Regions from separate parts of the Bordetella pertussis 18323 genome, predicted to be linked through region 1. Evidence: riboswitches for the same ligand, from Rfam matches in the RefSeq annotation. Region 1 holds a riboswitch; the other holds the start of a gene.
What was found. A riboswitch is a leader RNA that binds a small molecule or an ion and turns the genes downstream of it on or off. The one in region 1 is predicted to bind glycine.
Positions count from the first base shown of each region.

Region 2: it holds a riboswitch for glycine, as region 1 does, so the genes downstream of both, BN118_RS11245 (D-amino acid dehydrogenase) here and gcvT (glycine cleavage system aminomethyltransferase GcvT) in region 1, are expected to answer to the same signal.

Region 1 covers NC_018518.1:3,696,853-3,705,046, forward strand. The annotation lists gene BN118_RS17510 (superoxide dismutase) at 1-569, shown strand, start outside; gene BN118_RS17515 (ZIP family metal transporter) at 566-1,459, shown strand; glycine riboswitch at 1,540-1,632, shown strand; glycine riboswitch at 1,654-1,773, shown strand; gene gcvT (glycine cleavage system aminomethyltransferase GcvT) at 1,854-2,954, shown strand; gene gcvH (glycine cleavage system protein GcvH) at 3,036-3,410, shown strand; gene gcvP (aminomethyl-transferring glycine dehydrogenase) at 3,470-6,334, shown strand; gene BN118_RS17535 (FadR/GntR family transcriptional regulator) at 6,479-7,219, opposite strand; gene BN118_RS17540 (CaiB/BaiF CoA transferase family protein) at 7,289-8,194, shown strand, end outside.
Region 2 covers NC_018518.1:2,374,395-2,382,588, reverse strand. The annotation lists gene BN118_RS11270 (Bug family tripartite tricarboxylate transporter substrate binding protein) at 1-136, shown strand, start outside; gene BN118_RS11265 (3-hydroxyacyl-CoA dehydrogenase NAD-binding domain-containing protein) at 147-2,231, shown strand; gene BN118_RS11260 (acetyl-CoA C-acyltransferase) at 2,228-3,412, shown strand; gene BN118_RS11255 (iron-containing alcohol dehydrogenase) at 3,409-4,563, shown strand; gene BN118_RS11250 (acyl-CoA thioesterase) at 4,560-5,027, shown strand; gene BN118_RS11245 (D-amino acid dehydrogenase) at 5,058-6,269, opposite strand; glycine riboswitch at 6,429-6,517, opposite strand; gene BN118_RS11240 (FAD-dependent monooxygenase) at 6,613-7,818, opposite strand; gene BN118_RS11235 (Bug family tripartite tricarboxylate transporter substrate binding protein) at 7,858-8,194, opposite strand, start outside.

The DNA of each region.
Region 1 (8,194 bases):
CGATGGAAATACACCATACGCGCCATCACCAGACCTACGTCAACGGCCTGAACGCCGCGCTCGAAGGCGCCGGCCTGGACAGCGAGGAGCCGGTCGAGCAACTGTTGCGCCGCATCCCGGCGCTGCCGCCGGGCATCCACGGCGCGGTGCGCAACCACGGCGGCGGCCATGCCAACCACAGCCTGTTGTGGACCGTCATGTCGCCGTCGGGCGGCGGCCGCCCGGATGGACGGCTGGCGGCCGACATCCAGGCCCAGCTGGGCGGGCACGACGCCTTCCAGGCGGCCTTCACGCAGGCCGCGCTGGGCCGATTCGGCAGCGGCTGGGCCTGGCTGACCGTCACGCCTGCCGGCCGCCTGCGGGTCGACAGCAGCGCCAACCAGGATTCGCCGCTCATGGAGGGCAACACCCCGATACTCGGCCTGGATGTCTGGGAGCACGCGTATTACCTCCAGTACCAGAACCGCCGCCCCGAATACATCGAGGCCTTCTACCGGGTGGTGGACTGGGCCGAAGTGGCGCGCCGCTACGAGATCGCCCTGGCCGAGCTCGGCCGGGAGGCCGCATGAATACCCACAGCCGCCACCGCGTCCGTCCGGCGCTCACCAGCGTCAGCGCCATGACCCTGGCGGTGCTGGTGGCCTGCCTGGCCTGCTACCAGCTGTGGGAGTTCCTCGACCGGCGCTGGCCGCACGTCGCCCTGGCCATGGCCGGCGGCATGGTGGCCGCCGGCGCCACCGCCCTGGGCGCGGTGCCGGTGCTCTTCTCCCAGACCCTGTCGCAGCGCGTGCAGGACTGCATGTTCGGCTTCGGCGCCGGCGTCATGCTGGCGGCCAGCGCCTTCTCGCTGGTGGTGCCGGGCATCGCCGCGGCCGGCGCGCAGGGCTACGGCCCCTGGGGGGCGGGCATCCTGGTGGGGGCGGCCATCCTGCTGGGCGGCGCGGTCCTGCTGGCCAGCGACAGGCTGCTGCCGCACGAGCACTTCATCAAGGGCAAGGAAGGGCGCGCCTCGCGCACCCTGCGCCGCACCTGGCTGTTCGTCTTCGCCATCATGCTGCACAACGTGCCCGAAGGCCTGGCCATCGGCGTGGGCTACGCGGGCAGCGACAGCCTGCGCGGCGCGGCGCTGGCAACCGGCATCGCCATCCAGGACGTGCCCGAAGGGCTGGTGGTGGCGCTGGCCTTGCTGGCCGCCGGCTACAGCCGTGCGTTCTCGGTGGCGCTGGGCATGCTGTCCGGCCTGGTCGAGCCGCTGGGCGCCATCGTGGGCGCGGCGGTGGTGGGCTGGTCGGCGGCGATGCTGCCGTGGGGGCTGGGTTTCGCGGCCGGCGCCATGCTGTTCGTCATCAGCCACGAGATCATCCCCGAGTCGCACCGCAAGGGGCATGAGGTGCCGGCCACCGCCGGCCTGATGCTGGGGTTCGTGCTGATGATGCTGCTCGATACCGCGCTGGGCTGAGGCGCCGAAACAGGGGCGGATCGGCGCCCATCCGGACGCTTTGCGGCATGGCGCTTTCGATGTATGCTTTGCGCGCTGTCACGCATGTCGCGGGAGAGAGCGGCCGATTGCGGCTGCCGCCGAAGGCGCAATTCGCCCGGAATCGCTCAGGTAACCCATACCGCGACTGCATCGAGTAGCGCCTGGCGCGCTCGAAACAGCACTCTGGAGAGACCTGGCGCGGCCACCTTCGCGGTGCGCAAGCAGCCCAGGCGCCGAAGGTGCAAACCCGCTCGCGCGGGGCAACTCTCAGGCAAAAGGACAGAGGGGCGGAAAATTCGACCGGTTCCCGGACGCTTTCCGCATCGGGGCCGGCATTCCGTAATCCTGGCAATGCTGCCGCTGGAGCCCTCGCATGTCCGCACCGCTCAAACGCACCCCCTTGGCCGAAGAACATCTTGCCGCCGGCGCCTGTATGGTCGACTTCGGCGGCTGGAACATGCCGCTGGCCTATGGCTCGCAACTGGAAGAGCACCACGCGGTGCGCCAGGACGCCGGCATGTTCGACGTCTCGCACATGCTCAACGTCGATGTCGGCGGCGCCGACGCCACCGCCTTCCTGCGCCGCCTGGTGGCCAACGACGTGGCCCGCCTGGCCACGCCGGGTAAGGCCCTGTACAGCTGCATGCTGAACCCGCAGGGCGGCATCATCGACGACCTCATCATCTACTACTTCGCGCCCGACCAATGGCGCGTGGTGGTCAACGCCGGCACGGCCGACAAGGACATCGCCTGGATGCAGCGCGTGGCCGCCGCCGACGGCTTCGATGTCGTGATCGCGCCGCGCCGCGACCTGGCCATGGTGGCGGTGCAGGGCCCCAACGCCCGCGCCAAGGTGTGGGCGGCCCGTCCCGCGTGGCAGGCGGCGTCCGAGCCGCTGGCGCCGTTCTCGGCCGCGGCCGTCGAGGCCGGCACGCTGGTGGCGCGTACCGGCTATACCGGCGAGGACGGGTTCGAAATCGTGCTGCCCGCCGACGCGGTGGTCCAGCTGTGGCGCGACCTGCTGGCGCAGGGCGTGCGGCCCTGCGGCCTGGGCGCGCGCGACACGCTGCGCCTGGAGGCGGGCATGAATCTCTACGGCCAGGACATGGACGAACTCGTCCATCCCGACCAGGCCGGCCTGAGCTGGACCGTTGCGCTCAAGGACGAGGCGCGCCGCTTCGTGGGGCGCGATGCCATCGAGCAGTTCGCCGTGCCGCGCGCCTTCGTCGGCCTGAAGCTGCAGGAGCGCGGCGTGATGCGCGCCCACATGCCGGTGCGCTGCGCGCAGGGCATGGGCGAGCTCACCAGCGGCACCATGTCGCCCACCCTGGGCGTGTCGGTGGGCTTTGCCCGCATGCCGGTGGGCGTGCAGCCCGGCGACGCCGTCGAGGTGGAAATCCGCGGCAAGTGGGTGCCCGCCCTGGTATGCAAATTGCCGTTCGTGCGTCACGGCAAAGCCGTCGAACACTCGTAAACTCGAGGCTTCCGCGCGGCCGTTGGCCGCCGGAGGCGCGCAAACTTTCTCCATTCCCACTGAATTGCCAGAGGAGCTCCCATGAGCCTGCCCACCGATCGCAAGTACACCGAGTCCCACGAATGGGTCCAAGCCGAAGGCGATGTGTTCGTCGTCGGCATCACCGACAACGCCCAGGAGCAGCTGGGCGATCTGGTCTTCGTCGGCGACGTCAAGGTCGGCGCCACGCTGAAGGCCGGCGAAACCGCCGGCGTGGTCGAGTCGGTCAAGGCCGCCTCGGACATTTATGCGCCGGTCGACGGCGAGATCGTCGCGTTCAACGACGAACTCGAAGCCAACCCCAGCCTGATCAACGAATCGGCCTATACCGCCTGGATCTTCAAGATCAAGCCGGCCAACGCGGCCGACCTGGACAAGCTGCTTGACGCGGCCGGCTACCAGGCCGTCGCCGGCTGACAGGCCGCAACGGGCCGGCCCGCGGGCCGGCCCCGCCTCCCCGTTATTTCGAGAAAACCATGTCGCGCGCCCCTGACACCCATTCCGATTTCATTCCCCGCCATATCGGCCCCTCCGACGAGGACCAGGCCACGATGCTGGTCGCCATCGGCGCAGCCAGCCTGGATGCCCTGATCGACGAAGTCGTGCCGCCCCGCATCCGCAGCCGCGCGCCACTGGCGCTGCCCGCCGCGCGCAGCGAAACCGATGTGCTGCAGGACCTGAAGCGGATTGCCGCGCGCAACCAGATCTATCGCAACTACATCGGCCAGGGTTACTACGGCACGCACACGCCCAACGTGGTGTTGCGCAATGTGCTCGAGAACCCGGCCTGGTACACCGCCTACACGCCGTATCAGCCCGAAATCTCGCAGGGCCGCCTGGAGGCGCTGCTCAATTACCAGACCATGGTCGCCGACCTGACCGGCCTGGACATCTCCAACGCCTCGCTGCTGGATGAAGGCACCGCCGCGGCCGAGGCCATGACGCTGGCGCGCCGCGGCAGCCGTTCGTCCAGTCCGGTGTTCTTCGTGTCGCAGCACTGCCACCCGCAGACGCTCGAAGTGGTGCGCACGCGCGCCGAGGGCCTGGGCATCGAACTGGTGATCGGCGACGAGTCGCGCGGGCTGCCCGAATGCTTCGGCGTGCTGCTGCAGTATCCGCACAGCCTGGGCGGCGTGGCCGATTACCGCGAACTGGCGCAAGCCGCGCACGCGCAGGGCGCCGTGGTCGCCTGCGTGACGGACCTGCTGGCGCTGGCGCTGATCGAGCCGCCGGGACAATGGGGCGCCGACATCGCCGTGGGTTCGGCGCAGCGCTTCGGCGTGCCGTTCGGCTTCGGCGGCCCGCACGCCGGCTTCATGGCCTGCCGCGATGCGTACAAGCGCAACATGCCCGGCCGCCTGGTCGGCGTCTCGAAGGACGCCCAGGGCAACCCGGCGCTGCGCCTGGCCCTGCAGACGCGCGAGCAGCACATCCGCCGCGAGAAGGCGACCTCCAACATCTGCACCGCCCAGGTGCTGCTGGCCGTGATGGCCGGCCTGTACGCCGTGTGGCATGGCCCGCGCGGCGTGCGCCGCATCGCCGAGCGCGTGCAAAGCCTCACCGGCGCGCTGCGCGCCGCGCTGGCCGGGCTGGGCGTGAAAGTCGCCAACGACACCTGGTTCGACACGCTGTCGCTGGAAACCGGCGCGGCCACCCCGGCCATCCTGGCCGCCGCGGATTGCGCCCGGATCAACCTGCGCCAGGTCGATGGCGCGCGCCTGGCGGTGTCGCTGGACGAAACCGTGACCCTCGCCGACCTGCAGGCCTTGGTCAATGTGTTCGCGGCCGGCCTGGGCAAGGACGAGGTGGCGCTGGCGCCGCCGCAGGCGTCGCTGGACGGCATCCCCGCGGCGGTACGCCGCCAGGGGCCCATCCTGTCGCATCCGGTGTTCTCCAGCGTGCAGTCCGAGACCGACATGCTGCGCTACCTGCGCAAGCTGGCCGACAAGGACCTGGCGCTGGACCGCACCATGATCCCGCTGGGCTCGTGCACCATGAAGCTGAACGCCACGGCCGAGATGATCCCCATCACCTGGCCCGAGTTCGCGCTGATCCACCCGTTCGCGCCGGCCTCGCAGACGCCGGGCTATCGCGAGCTGATCGAGGGCCTGTCGGCGCAGCTGTGCGAGATCACCGGTTACGACGGCATCAGCCTGCAGCCCAACTCGGGCGCGCAGGGCGAGTACGCCGGCCTGCTGGCGATCCGCGCCTACCACCAGGCCAATGGCCAGCCCCAGCGCAATGTCTGCCTGATCCCGGCCTCGGCGCACGGCACCAACCCGGCGTCGGCCCAGCTGGCCGGCATGGACGTGGTGGTGGTGGCGTCCGACGCCAACGGCAACGTCGACCTGGCCGACCTGCGCGCCAGGATCGCGCAAGTGGGCGAACGCCTGGCGGCGCTGATGATCACCTATCCCTCGACGCACGGCGTGTTCGAGGAAGCCGTGACCGAAATCTGCGATGCGGTGCACGAGGCCGGCGGGCAGGTCTACCTGGACGGCGCCAACATGAACGCCATGGTCGGCGTGGCGCAGCCCGGCAAGTTCGGCTCCGACGTCTCGCACCTGAACCTGCACAAGACCTTCTGCATTCCGCACGGCGGCGGCGGGCCGGGCGTGGGCCCGGTGGCGGTGCGCGCGCACCTGGCGCCCTACCTGCCGGGCGTGCTCGACGCCCGGGGCCGCCTGGACCCCGAGGCCAAGGTCGGCCCGGTCTCGGCCGCGCCGTACGGCTCGGCCGGCATCCTGCCGATTTCCTACGTGTACATCGCGTTGATGGGCGCCGAGGGCCTGCGCCGCGCCACCGAGGTGGCCATCCTCAACGCCAACTACATCGCCACGCGCCTGCGCGGCCACTACCCGGTGCTGTATGCGGGCCGCAACGGCCGCGTGGCGCACGAGTGCATCCTGGACGTGCGGCCCCTGAAGGAAACCAGCGGCATCAGCGCCGAGGACATCGCCAAGCGCCTGATGGACTACGGGTTCCATGCGCCGACCATGAGCTTCCCGGTGGCCGGCACGCTGATGGTCGAGCCCACCGAATCCGAAGGCCTGGCCGAGCTGGAGCGCTTCATCGAGGCCATGATCGCCATCCGCGCCGAGATCGCACAGGTCGAAAGCGGCGAACGCGACCGCGACGACAACGTGCTGCGCAATGCGCCCCATACGGCCCAGATGCTGCTGGCCGAGGAATGGCACCACGACTATCCGCGCCAGCAGGCCGCCTATCCGGTGGCGTCGCTGCGCGAGAACAAGTATTGGCCGCCGGTGGCGCGGGTGGACAACGCCTATGGCGACCGCAACCTGGTGTGCGCCTGCCTGCCGGTGGAAGCCTACGCGTAAGCGGTGCGCGCTCATGGCGCATGACGAGGTGCCTGTCCCCCCATGGGGACTGGCACCTGCAAGATTTCATGGCGTCTGCCCGTGCGTGCGCCTGTCCCCGCTGGGACAGGCACATTGCCGTACGCCATCGACGCTTGCCGGCGATCACGCCGAAGGCGTGAGGCCCAGCCGCTCGTAGTGTTCCTGGTAGCCGGCGACGTGGCGCTCCATGCGGCGGCGGGCGGCCGGCGCGTCGCCGGCGATGACGGCTTCGACCACGCGGCGGTGCGACTGCAGGATGAGGCGCCGGGTGGGTTCGGGCGTTTGCCCTTCGCGGCTGGTCGCCGTCAGGATCAGGCCGGCGATGGACACGATGAACGCGCGCAACAGGTCGTTGTGGCAGGCGTCGGCCAGCGCGAAGTACCAGCGCACGTTGAGATCCAGGAACTGCTCCACGTGCGGCAGGGCCTCCTGCAGCAGGTCGGTCGCCTGTATCAGCGCCTGCAGGTCTTCGGGCGTGCGGCGCAGCGCGGCGAGTTCGGCGATGGTCGGCTCGATGGAGACGCGGGCTTCGATCATCTCCTGCAGCGAGATGCCGCGCGCGCGGGCAAACAGCGCCACGGGGCGGGCCAGCGCGTCGTTGGCCGGCAGCTTGACGACCGAGCCGCCATAGCGCCCCTGGCGGGTTTCGATCAGGCCTTCGCTTTCCAGCACACGCAGCGCGTCGCGGACGGCGGCGCGGCTCAGGCCGGTCTCTTCGGTGAGCTCCCGTTCCGAAGGCAAGGCCACGCCGCTGGGGCGGGCGCCGCTGAGGATCTGTTCGCGCAGGGCGTCGGCCAGCAGGTCGCGCGAACGCACGGCCTTGATCGGACCCAGCGGATTAGGGTTTGTCTCTACGGTTTTCATCGCTGCAGCCATTGTACAGCGTTTGGTTATCCATATAATGGTCAACCATTGAACTTTTAATCGAGCATCATGGCTGCAGTCTCTTCTTCCGTGCCGCCCACTCCGCTGGGCGGCGTGCGCGTGCTGGACCTGTCCAAGGTCCTGGCCGGGCCGCTGTGCACGCAATACATGGCCGACATGGGCGCCGACGTGATCAAGGTCGAAGCGGCCGGGCAGGGCGACGATACGCGCGGCTGGCCGCCGTTCCAGGATGGCCAGGCGGCGGTGTTCCTCAGCTGCAACCGCAACAAGCGCAGCATCGCGCTGGACCTGAAATCGGCGCACGGGCGCGCCGTGGTGCAGCGGCTGGCCGCCTGGGCCGACGTGGTGGTCCACAGCTTCGGTCCGGGCGTGGCGCAAAAGCTGGGCGTCGATTGGGAGGCCCTGTCCGAAATCAATCCCCGCCTCGTGTACTGCGCCATCTCCGGCTTCGGCCCGGTCGGCAGCCTGAGCCACGGCAAGGGGTTCGATGTGGTGCTGCAGGCGTTCTGCGGCATGATCTCGATCACCGGCGAGACCGAGGGCGGCGCGGTGCGCAGCCCGTTCTCGCCGGTGGACCAGGCCACCGGCCTGCATGCCCTGATCGGCATCCTGGCGGCCTTGCGCCAGCGCGACGCCAGCGGCCGCGGCGTCACCGTGGACGCCTCGCTGTTCGATACCGCGCTCGGTTTCATGGGCTACTTCATGCAGGGTTACTGGGCCCGCGGCACCGAGCCGGCGCGCGCGGGCGCCGGGCACGAGTCGCTGTGCCCGTACCAGGATTTCGCGACCGCCGACAAGCCCATCATCCTGGGCATCGCCAACGATGCGCTGTGGCGCGCCTTCTGCGCCCTGGCCGAGCGTCCCGAACTGGCCAGCGACCCGCGCTTTGCCACCAACGCGCAGCGCGTGGCCAACCGCGCGCAGACCCTGGCGGCCACGCGCGCACTGCTGGCG
Region 2 (8,194 bases), 1.3 Mb from region 1:
GCAGACGCGGGCGTTCCTGGCCGGCACCAACTGGGAGAGTTTCCCGGTAGGGCCCGCCGAGCTGCGGCGCTACCAGGTCGACGAGATCGCCAAATGGAGCCGCGCGGCCGAGATCGCCGGCATCGAGAAACAGTAGGAGCCTGGATATGTCGGTAGCGATCGCGATGCGGGGCGACATAGAAGTCGTGACCCTGGACAGCCCGCCGGTGAATGCATTGGGGCGGACGTTGCGGCACGGCCTGGCGCAATGCCTGGAGCAGGTGTACGCCAGGCCGGACGTGCGGGCGCTGCTGCTGGTCAGCGCCCGTCCGGGCATTTTCTCGGCTGGCGCGGATATCAAGGAGTTCGACCAGGCAGGGTCGGACCAGGATGCCGGGCTGGCCGAACTGATAGACCGCATCGAGAACGCGCCGGTGCCCGTGGTGGCGCTGCTCGATGGCGCGGCGCTGGGCGGCGCGCTGGAGCTTGCGCTGGGGTGCCACTATCGGCTGGCGTCGCCGCGCGCCTCGCTGGGGTTGCCGGAGATCAAGCTGGGGTTGCTGCCTGGCGCCGGCGGCACGCAGCGCTTGCCGCGCCTGGTCGGCGCGCGCCATGCCGTCGAGATGGTGCTGGGCGGCGAACCCGTGGGCGGCGAAACCGCGCTGCGGTGCAAACTGGCCGATGCGCTGTTGTCTGCCGACGATACGCTGGAGCAGGCGCTGGCGTGGATGCGCAACGCGCCGGGCGGGCTGGCGCGGCGCCGCGTTGCCAGTTTGCCTGCGTTGGCGCCGGCATCGATCGCCGAGGCGGCGCGCGCGGCCGCCATCCGGCCGGTGGGCAGCGCGGCGGCGCGCGAGGCGGCGCTGGCATGCCTTGCCGCGGCACAGGGGCCGTTCGACGCCGGGCGGGCGCTGGAGCGCGAGTCGTTCGCGCGCCTGCGCGACAGGGCCGAGGCGCGGGCCTTGCGCTATGCCTTTTTTGCCGAGCGGCCGCGCCCGCCGGCCGGCGATGTGTCGGCCCGGCGCATCGAGCAGGTCGCGGTCGTGGGGGCTGGCACGATGGGCACCGGCATTGTCATCTGCCTGGCCGACGCCGGCCTGCCGGTGATCTGGCACGACGTGGACGCCGACCGGCTGGCGCAGGGGCGCGCGCAGGTATGCCAGCATTTCGAGCGCCTGGCCGCGCGCAAGCGGCTCACGTCCAGGCAGGCCGAGCAGCGTGTCGCCGCCGTCGCGACAACCGGCGAGATGGCCGGCATCGCGCAGGCCGATCTCGCCATCGAGGCGGTGTTCGAGGACATGGCGGTGAAATGCGCGGTTTTCCGCGAGCTGGACCGGGTCCTCAAGCCCGGCGCCATCCTGGGCACCAACACGTCGACGCTGGATGTCGACCGGATCGCGCACAGCACGCGGCGCCCGCAGGACGTGGTGGGGCTGCATTTCTTCAGCCCCGCGCCGGTGATGCCCTTGCTCGAGATCGTGCGCGGCGCGGCCACCCACGCCGATGTGGTGGCCGCCGCGCAAGGGCTGGCGCGGCGCTTGCGCAAGACCGCCGTGGTGGCCGGCGTGTGCGACGGCTTCATCGGCAACCGCATGTGGCATCAGTATCTGCGGCAGGCGGCCTTGATGGTGCACGAGGGCGCCATGCCCATGGAGGTCGACGCGGCGCTGCGCGACTGGGGCTTCGCCATGGGCCCGTTCCAGGTCGCCGACCTGGCGGGCCTGGACGTGGGCGACAGCATCCGCCTGCGGCAGCGCAGCGAGATGCCGCACAGGCCCTGGCCCGACTGGCTGGACCGGGTCAGCGCGGCGGGCCGCCTCGGCCTGAAAGGAGGCAGCGGGATCCATGGCTATCCGGACGGCGGCCGGCAGCCCCGGCGCGATGCCGAGGTGGAGGCCATGATTGCGGCCGCTTCGCGCGAGGCCGGAGTATCCCGCCGGGCCATTGCGGCCGACGAGATCGTCGAGCGTTGCCTGCACGCGCTCGTCGTCGAGGCCGCGCGCCTGCTGGAGGAGGGCATCGCGGCCAGCGCGACGGACGTGGACGCGGTGTTCCTGGCCGGCTATGGCTTTCCGCGCTGGCGCGGCGGCCCTTGCCACAGCGCCGACGCCATGGGCCTGCCGGCGGTGGTGGCCGGCTTGCGGCGGCGCGCCGCCACGGCGGAACCGGAATTCTGGCAACCGCCCGGCCTGCTGGCCCGCCTGGCGGCGCAGGGCGGCCGGCTGCAGGATCACGGCCAGGAGGGCGCATGAGCGACGACATCGTCATCGTATCGACCGCGCGCACGCCCATCGGCAAGGCCTATCGGGGCGCCTTCAACAATACCCATGGCGCCACCCTGGGCGGGCACGCCGTCGAGCACGCGGTGCGGCGCGCCGGGATCGAGCCGGCCGAGGTCGATGACCTCATCATGGGGTGCGGCCGCCCGGAAGGAACGGCGGGCGAGAACATCGCGCGCCAGGCCGCCTTGCGCGCCGGCCTGCCGGTCGAGGTGCCCGGCGTCACGGTGAACCGGCTTTGCTCGTCCGGGCTGCAGGCCATCGCCATGGGCGCCCAGTCCATCCTGTGCGGCAGCGCCGATATCGTGGTGGCGGGCGGGCTGGATTCGATTTCCTGCGTGCAGAACGAACACATGAATCACCACATGGAACAGGACCCCTGGCTGGCGCGGCACCAGCCGGAGATTTTCCTGCCCATGATCGATACCGCCGAAGTGATCGCCCGGCGCTACGGCATTTCGCGCCAGCGCCAGGACGAGTACGCGGCGCGCAGCCAGCAGCGCGCCGCGCAGGCGCGCGCGGCCGGCCGCATGTGCGACGAAATCGCGCCCATGCGTGTGAGCCACCTGGCGGCCGACCCGCACGGCGCGCCGCCCGTTGAAACCGAAATGCTGGTGGCCGAGGACGAAGGCGTGCGCCCCGGGACGACTTCCGAAAAACTGGCCGAGCTCAAGAGCGTGCGCGAGGGCGGCTGCATTACGGCGGGCAATGCCAGCCAGCTTTCGGACGGCGCCTCGGCCTGCGTGCTGATGCGCGCGGCTGCCGCGCGGGCGCGTGGCCTGCGGCCCCTGGGCTGCTTCCGCGGCTTTGCGGTGGCGGGCTGCCGTCCCGATGAAATGGGCATCGGCCCGGTGCAGGCCGTGCCCCGCCTGCTGGCGCGCGCCGGCCTGGCGATCGGCGACATCGGCCTGTGGGAGTTGAACGAGGCGTTCGCCGTGCAGGTAATCTATTGCCGTGACCGCCTGGGCCTGCCCGATGAACGCCTGAACGTGAACGGCGGCGCCATCGCGCTGGGCCATCCCTATGGCATGTCCGGCGCGCGGCTGGTGGGGCATGCGCTGCTGGAAGGGCGCGCCCGGGGCGTGCGTTATGTGGTGGTGACCATGTGCGTGGGCGGCGGCATGGGCGCCGCGGGACTATTCGAGGTGCTATGAACGGATTCGAGTTTCGGACACATGCCCGCACGCTGGCGGGCGAGGGGGCCTCGCAACGGTTGGGCGAGGCGGTCGCGGCGCAATGGGGGCCGTGCCGCATCCTGGTCGTCACGGACGAGCAGCTGGTGCGGCTGGGCCTGGTCGCGGCCCTGGCGCAAAGCCTGCGCGACGCCGGCCACACGGTCCAGGTCTACGACGGCGTGCTGGCCGATCCGCCCGAAGCGGTGGTGAGCCAGGCGATCGCGCGGGGCCGGGAAACGGACGTGCAATGCGTGATCGGCTTCGGCGGCGGCTCGTCGATGGATATCGCGAAACTGGTGGCGGCGTTCGCCGGCTCCGCGGCCGACTTTCGCGACAGCTACGGCATCGACCGCGTCGCCACGGCGCGCCTGCCGCTGGTGCAGGTGCCGACCACGGCCGGCACCGGCTCGGAAGCCACGCCCATCGCCATCGTGACCCGCGAGGACGCCTCCAAGGCGGGCATTGTCTCCCCCGTCCTGTACTGCGACATCGCCGTACTGGATGCCGCGTTGACCCGGGGCCTGCCGCCGGCCGTGACCGCCGCCACCGGCATCGACGCCATCGTGCACGCCGTCGAGGCCTATACCAGCCGGCTGCGCAAGAACCCGATCTCCGATGGCCTGGCGCGCGAGGCGTTGCGCCTGCTGTGCCGTTCCATCGGCCCCGCATGCCGCGACGGCGCCGACATGGCGGCCCGCCATGACATGTTGCTGGGCGCGATGCTGGCGGGGCAGGCGTTCGCCAATGCGCCGGTGGCGGCCGTGCATGCGCTGGCCTATCCGCTGGGCGGCGTTTTCCACGTGCCGCACGGCCTGTCCAATGCATTGATGTTCGGCGCGGTGCTGCGTTTCAACCTGCCGCAGGCCGGCGCCGCCTATGCCCAGCTTGCGCAGATCGCCTGTCCGCAGGTCGACGGCCCGCAGCAGGCGCGCGCCGAAGGATTCGTGCAGGAAATGGCCAGCCTGGGGCCGCGTCTGGGGCTGCCGCGGCGCCTGGCCGAAGTCGGGGTGGCCGAACGCGATCTGCCCATGCTCGCGCAACAGGCCATGCAGCAACAGCGTTTGCTGGTCAACAACCCCAGGGAGCTCGGCTACGACGACGCCTTGCGCCTTTACCGGGAGGCGCTGTGAACGATAGCGCGGGCCAGGCCCCGCGTCCGCAACGGTGGCAGCGGGCCGGCTTCGGCCATTTCGAGGCCATGCCGGTACGCTGGATGGATTGCGACATGTATGGGCATGTCAACAACGTCGTGTATTACGCCTACTTCGATACGGCGGTGAATCGCTACCTGGCGTCGGCCGGTCAGCTCGACCCGCAGGCGGGCGCCGTGATCGGCCTGGTCGTGGAAACGCACTGCAATTTCCACGCGCCGGCCGAGTTCCCGGAAACATTGCAGATCGGCCTGCGCGTGGCCCACGTGGGGCGCAGCAGCGTGCGCTACGAGCTGGGCGTGTTCCGCCCCGGCGACGAACTGTGCACGGCCCAGGGCCACTTCGTGCATGTCTACGTCGACCGCGCCAGCCGCCGCCCCGTGGCGCTGCCAGCCGGCCTGCGGGCCTGCCTGGGCCGGCTGGCGGCGGCCGGGCGCGCTTGAGGCGCGCGCCGCTGGCCGCCTGCCTGCCGTCTACGTGCCGGCGCCGGCCGTCACCGCTTCGGCAACCAGCTGGGCGGTCGCGGCCGACAGCGTCCATCCGAGGTGGCCATGGCCGGTGTTGTAGAACACGCCCGGCCGCTTGCCGGGCCCGACGCGCGGCAGCATGCTGGGCAGCATGGGCCGCAGGCCCGCCCAGGGCACGACGCGGCTGGTCGAGACCTGCGGAAAATACCGGCGCACCCATGCGACCAGCGGTTCGACGCGGTCGGCGCGGATATCGCGATTGAAGCCGTTGAATTCGGCGGTGCCGGCCACCCGGAACCGGCCGGCGCCGAGCCGGCTGGTCACGATCTTGGCGCGGTCGTCCAGCAGGCTGGTCCAGGGCGCGCCGGCCTGGCTGGCCTCGTCGTCCAGGCTCACCGTGATCGAATATCCCTTGACCGGATAGATGTTGACGCGGTCGCCCACCATGCTGGCGAAGCGGCGGCTGCCCACGCCCGCGCAGATCACCACCTTGTCGTAGCGTTCGACGTCTTCGGCGGTCGTGATGGCGATGGCGCCGCCGCGATGGTCGATGCCGCTGACTGGCGTTTCGTAGCGGAACAGCGCGCCGTGCCGCGCGGCGGCCCGGGCCAGGCCAGTGGTGAACTTGTGGATGTCGCCGGTGGAGTCCGACTCGGTAAAGAAGCCGCCGTAGAAGTCGCCCTGCAGGGCCGGTTCGATGGCGCGCATTTCCTCGGGCGATACGGGCCGCCGCTCCAGCCCGCCGGCGCGCAGCAGGGCGTTGACCCGCAAGGCGCTGTCGTACTCCCGCCTGCTGGCATAGAAGTGCAGGATGCCGCGCCGCTCATGATCGAAATCGATCCGTTCGCGGGCCGCGATGTCGAACAGATGCTGGCGCGCGGCGATGGCCAGCCGCACGGTTTCTATGGTGTTGGCTTCGTAGCGGGGGATCTGGCGCAGGAACTCTCCCAGCCACGAGTACTTGTGCCAGCTGGGCCGGGGATTGAGCAGCAGCGGGGCGTCGCGCCGCAGCATCCAGCGCAGGCCCTTGAAGAGCGTGGAGCGGCTGTTCCAGACCTCGGCGTTGCTGGCCGAGAGCTGCCCGCCGTTGGCGAACGAGGTTTCCATCGCGCTATAGCGGTGGCGGTCGAACACCGTGACCTGGTGATCGCGCAAGGCGAGCGCATAGGCGGTGGTGACGCCGGTGATGCCGGCGCCGATGACGGCGATTCGAGACATGGTCGTGGTCCCAGAGGAGGTTGGCGTCTGCCGGCCATCGGAATGGCCCGGCCGCAACCCCATCTGTCCATTTACCTGAGAGCTTCACCCGTGCGCCGCTGCAAACGCGCCAGGGATCCCCTTCGGTGGGCGCCGTACCGCGCGCCACTCTCCAGATGTTCCAGCAGGTCGGTCCTTTTGCCTGAGAGTTTCCGGGGTGGTTGCTCCGTCGGCGCCGTCCGCTGGACGGTCTCTCCCGAACTGCACGTTGGTGGAACCGGCACAAGTTACAGCGATTGCGCCGGCAGGACAAGACGCGGGCGCGCATCCAAGGGGAAACCCTGGCCACGCGCGGGCGGCGCCCTCAGACCGGTTCGGCGTCCACGTCGTACGTGAAGAGCCACTCGTATCTTTCGCGTACCCGGGCCTCGCTCCATTGCTGTTCGACATAGGCGGCCGCGCCGGCCGCGTGCGCCAGCTCCGGGTTGTGGAAGCGCTTGGCGTTCTCGGCCGAGCCGCGCACCACGCGCGCCGTGCGCTCGACGCGCAGATCCTGGTAGCGGACCAGCGCCTGCCGCGCATCGGCGCGCATGCCGTCGAGGCAGCGCGCCAGCACGTAGCCGTCCTCGATGGCCATGGCCGCGCCCGAGGCCAGCATCGGCAGGGTCGGGTGGCAGGCGTCGCCCAGCAGGGTGATGCGCCCGCTGGTCCAGCGCGCCAGGGGCTCGCGCAGCATCATCGCCCACTTGAAGGGCGTATCCAGCGCATGGATCAGCGTCTGCACGTCCTCGTGCCAGCCGGCGAAATCCCGCGCGCATTCCGCGATCGTGCCCTGCTGTGTCCAGGACTCGACCTGCCAGTCGTCGCGCTCCAGGATGCCGACGAAGTTCACCAGTTCGCCGCGGCGCAGCGGGTAGTGGATGACATGGGCGCCGGGGCCGACCCAGTTGACGGCATACGGCTCGCGCAAATGCGGCGGCAGCTTGTGCGCCGGGATGACGCCGCGCCAGGCCAGCGCGCCGGAGAAGCGCGCCTGGTCCTGGCCATGCAGGGCGGCGCGCACGCGCGAGTGCACGCCATCGGCGCCCACCAGGATATCGGCCTGGCGCGTGCTGCCGTCGGCCAGCGTGACGCTGGCCGCGGCATCGTCCTTCGCGACGCTCTCGACCCGGGCGCCCAGTTCGATGGCCTGCGGATCGCGCGCCAGCACGGCTTCGGCCAGCACGCGGTGCAGGTCGGCGCGGTAGATGGTCAGGTACGGGTAGCCATAGCGCTCGACGGACTGCGCGCCCAGGTCGAACAGCGGCCAGGTCTGGCCGGTGTTCCACAGGCGGATGCGCTTGCCGGACGCCGGGCTGGCCACCTGTTCCAGGGCCGCGCCCAGGCCCAGCTGGTACAGCACGCGGTTGGCGTTGGCGCTGAGCTGGATGCCCGCGCCCAGTTCGCGCAGCTGCGCGGCCTGTTCCAGCACGCGGACCTGGAAACCGCGCGCCTGCAGGGCCAGCGCGGCGGTCAGGCCGCCCAGGCCGGCGCCGGCGATCAGGATCCGGGGGGAGGAGGTGTCGGGCATCGTGGGTTGTCCTTCTGTGTCGCGTATGCGTAGGCGCGGTTACTGGGGCTTGACGCCCGCGCTGCGGACCACGCCGGTCCATTTGTCGAGGTCGGCGCGGATCGCCTGGGCGAACTCCTGCGGGGTGTCGCCGACCGGCTCCAGGCCCAGCGCGCTGAGCTGCTTGATGACCTCGGGATCCTTGGCGGCGGCGGCCAGCGCGTCGGTCAGGGCCTGCACCGCCGGCGCGGGGGTGCCGGCCGGCGCCAGCAGGCCGAACCAGGAGTAGGCCTCGAAGGGCTTGCCGATCGTCTCCGCGACGGTGGGCACCTCGGGCAGGCCGCTGTAGCGCTGGCTGCCGGTGACGGCGTAGGCGCGCAGCTTGCCGGCGCGGATC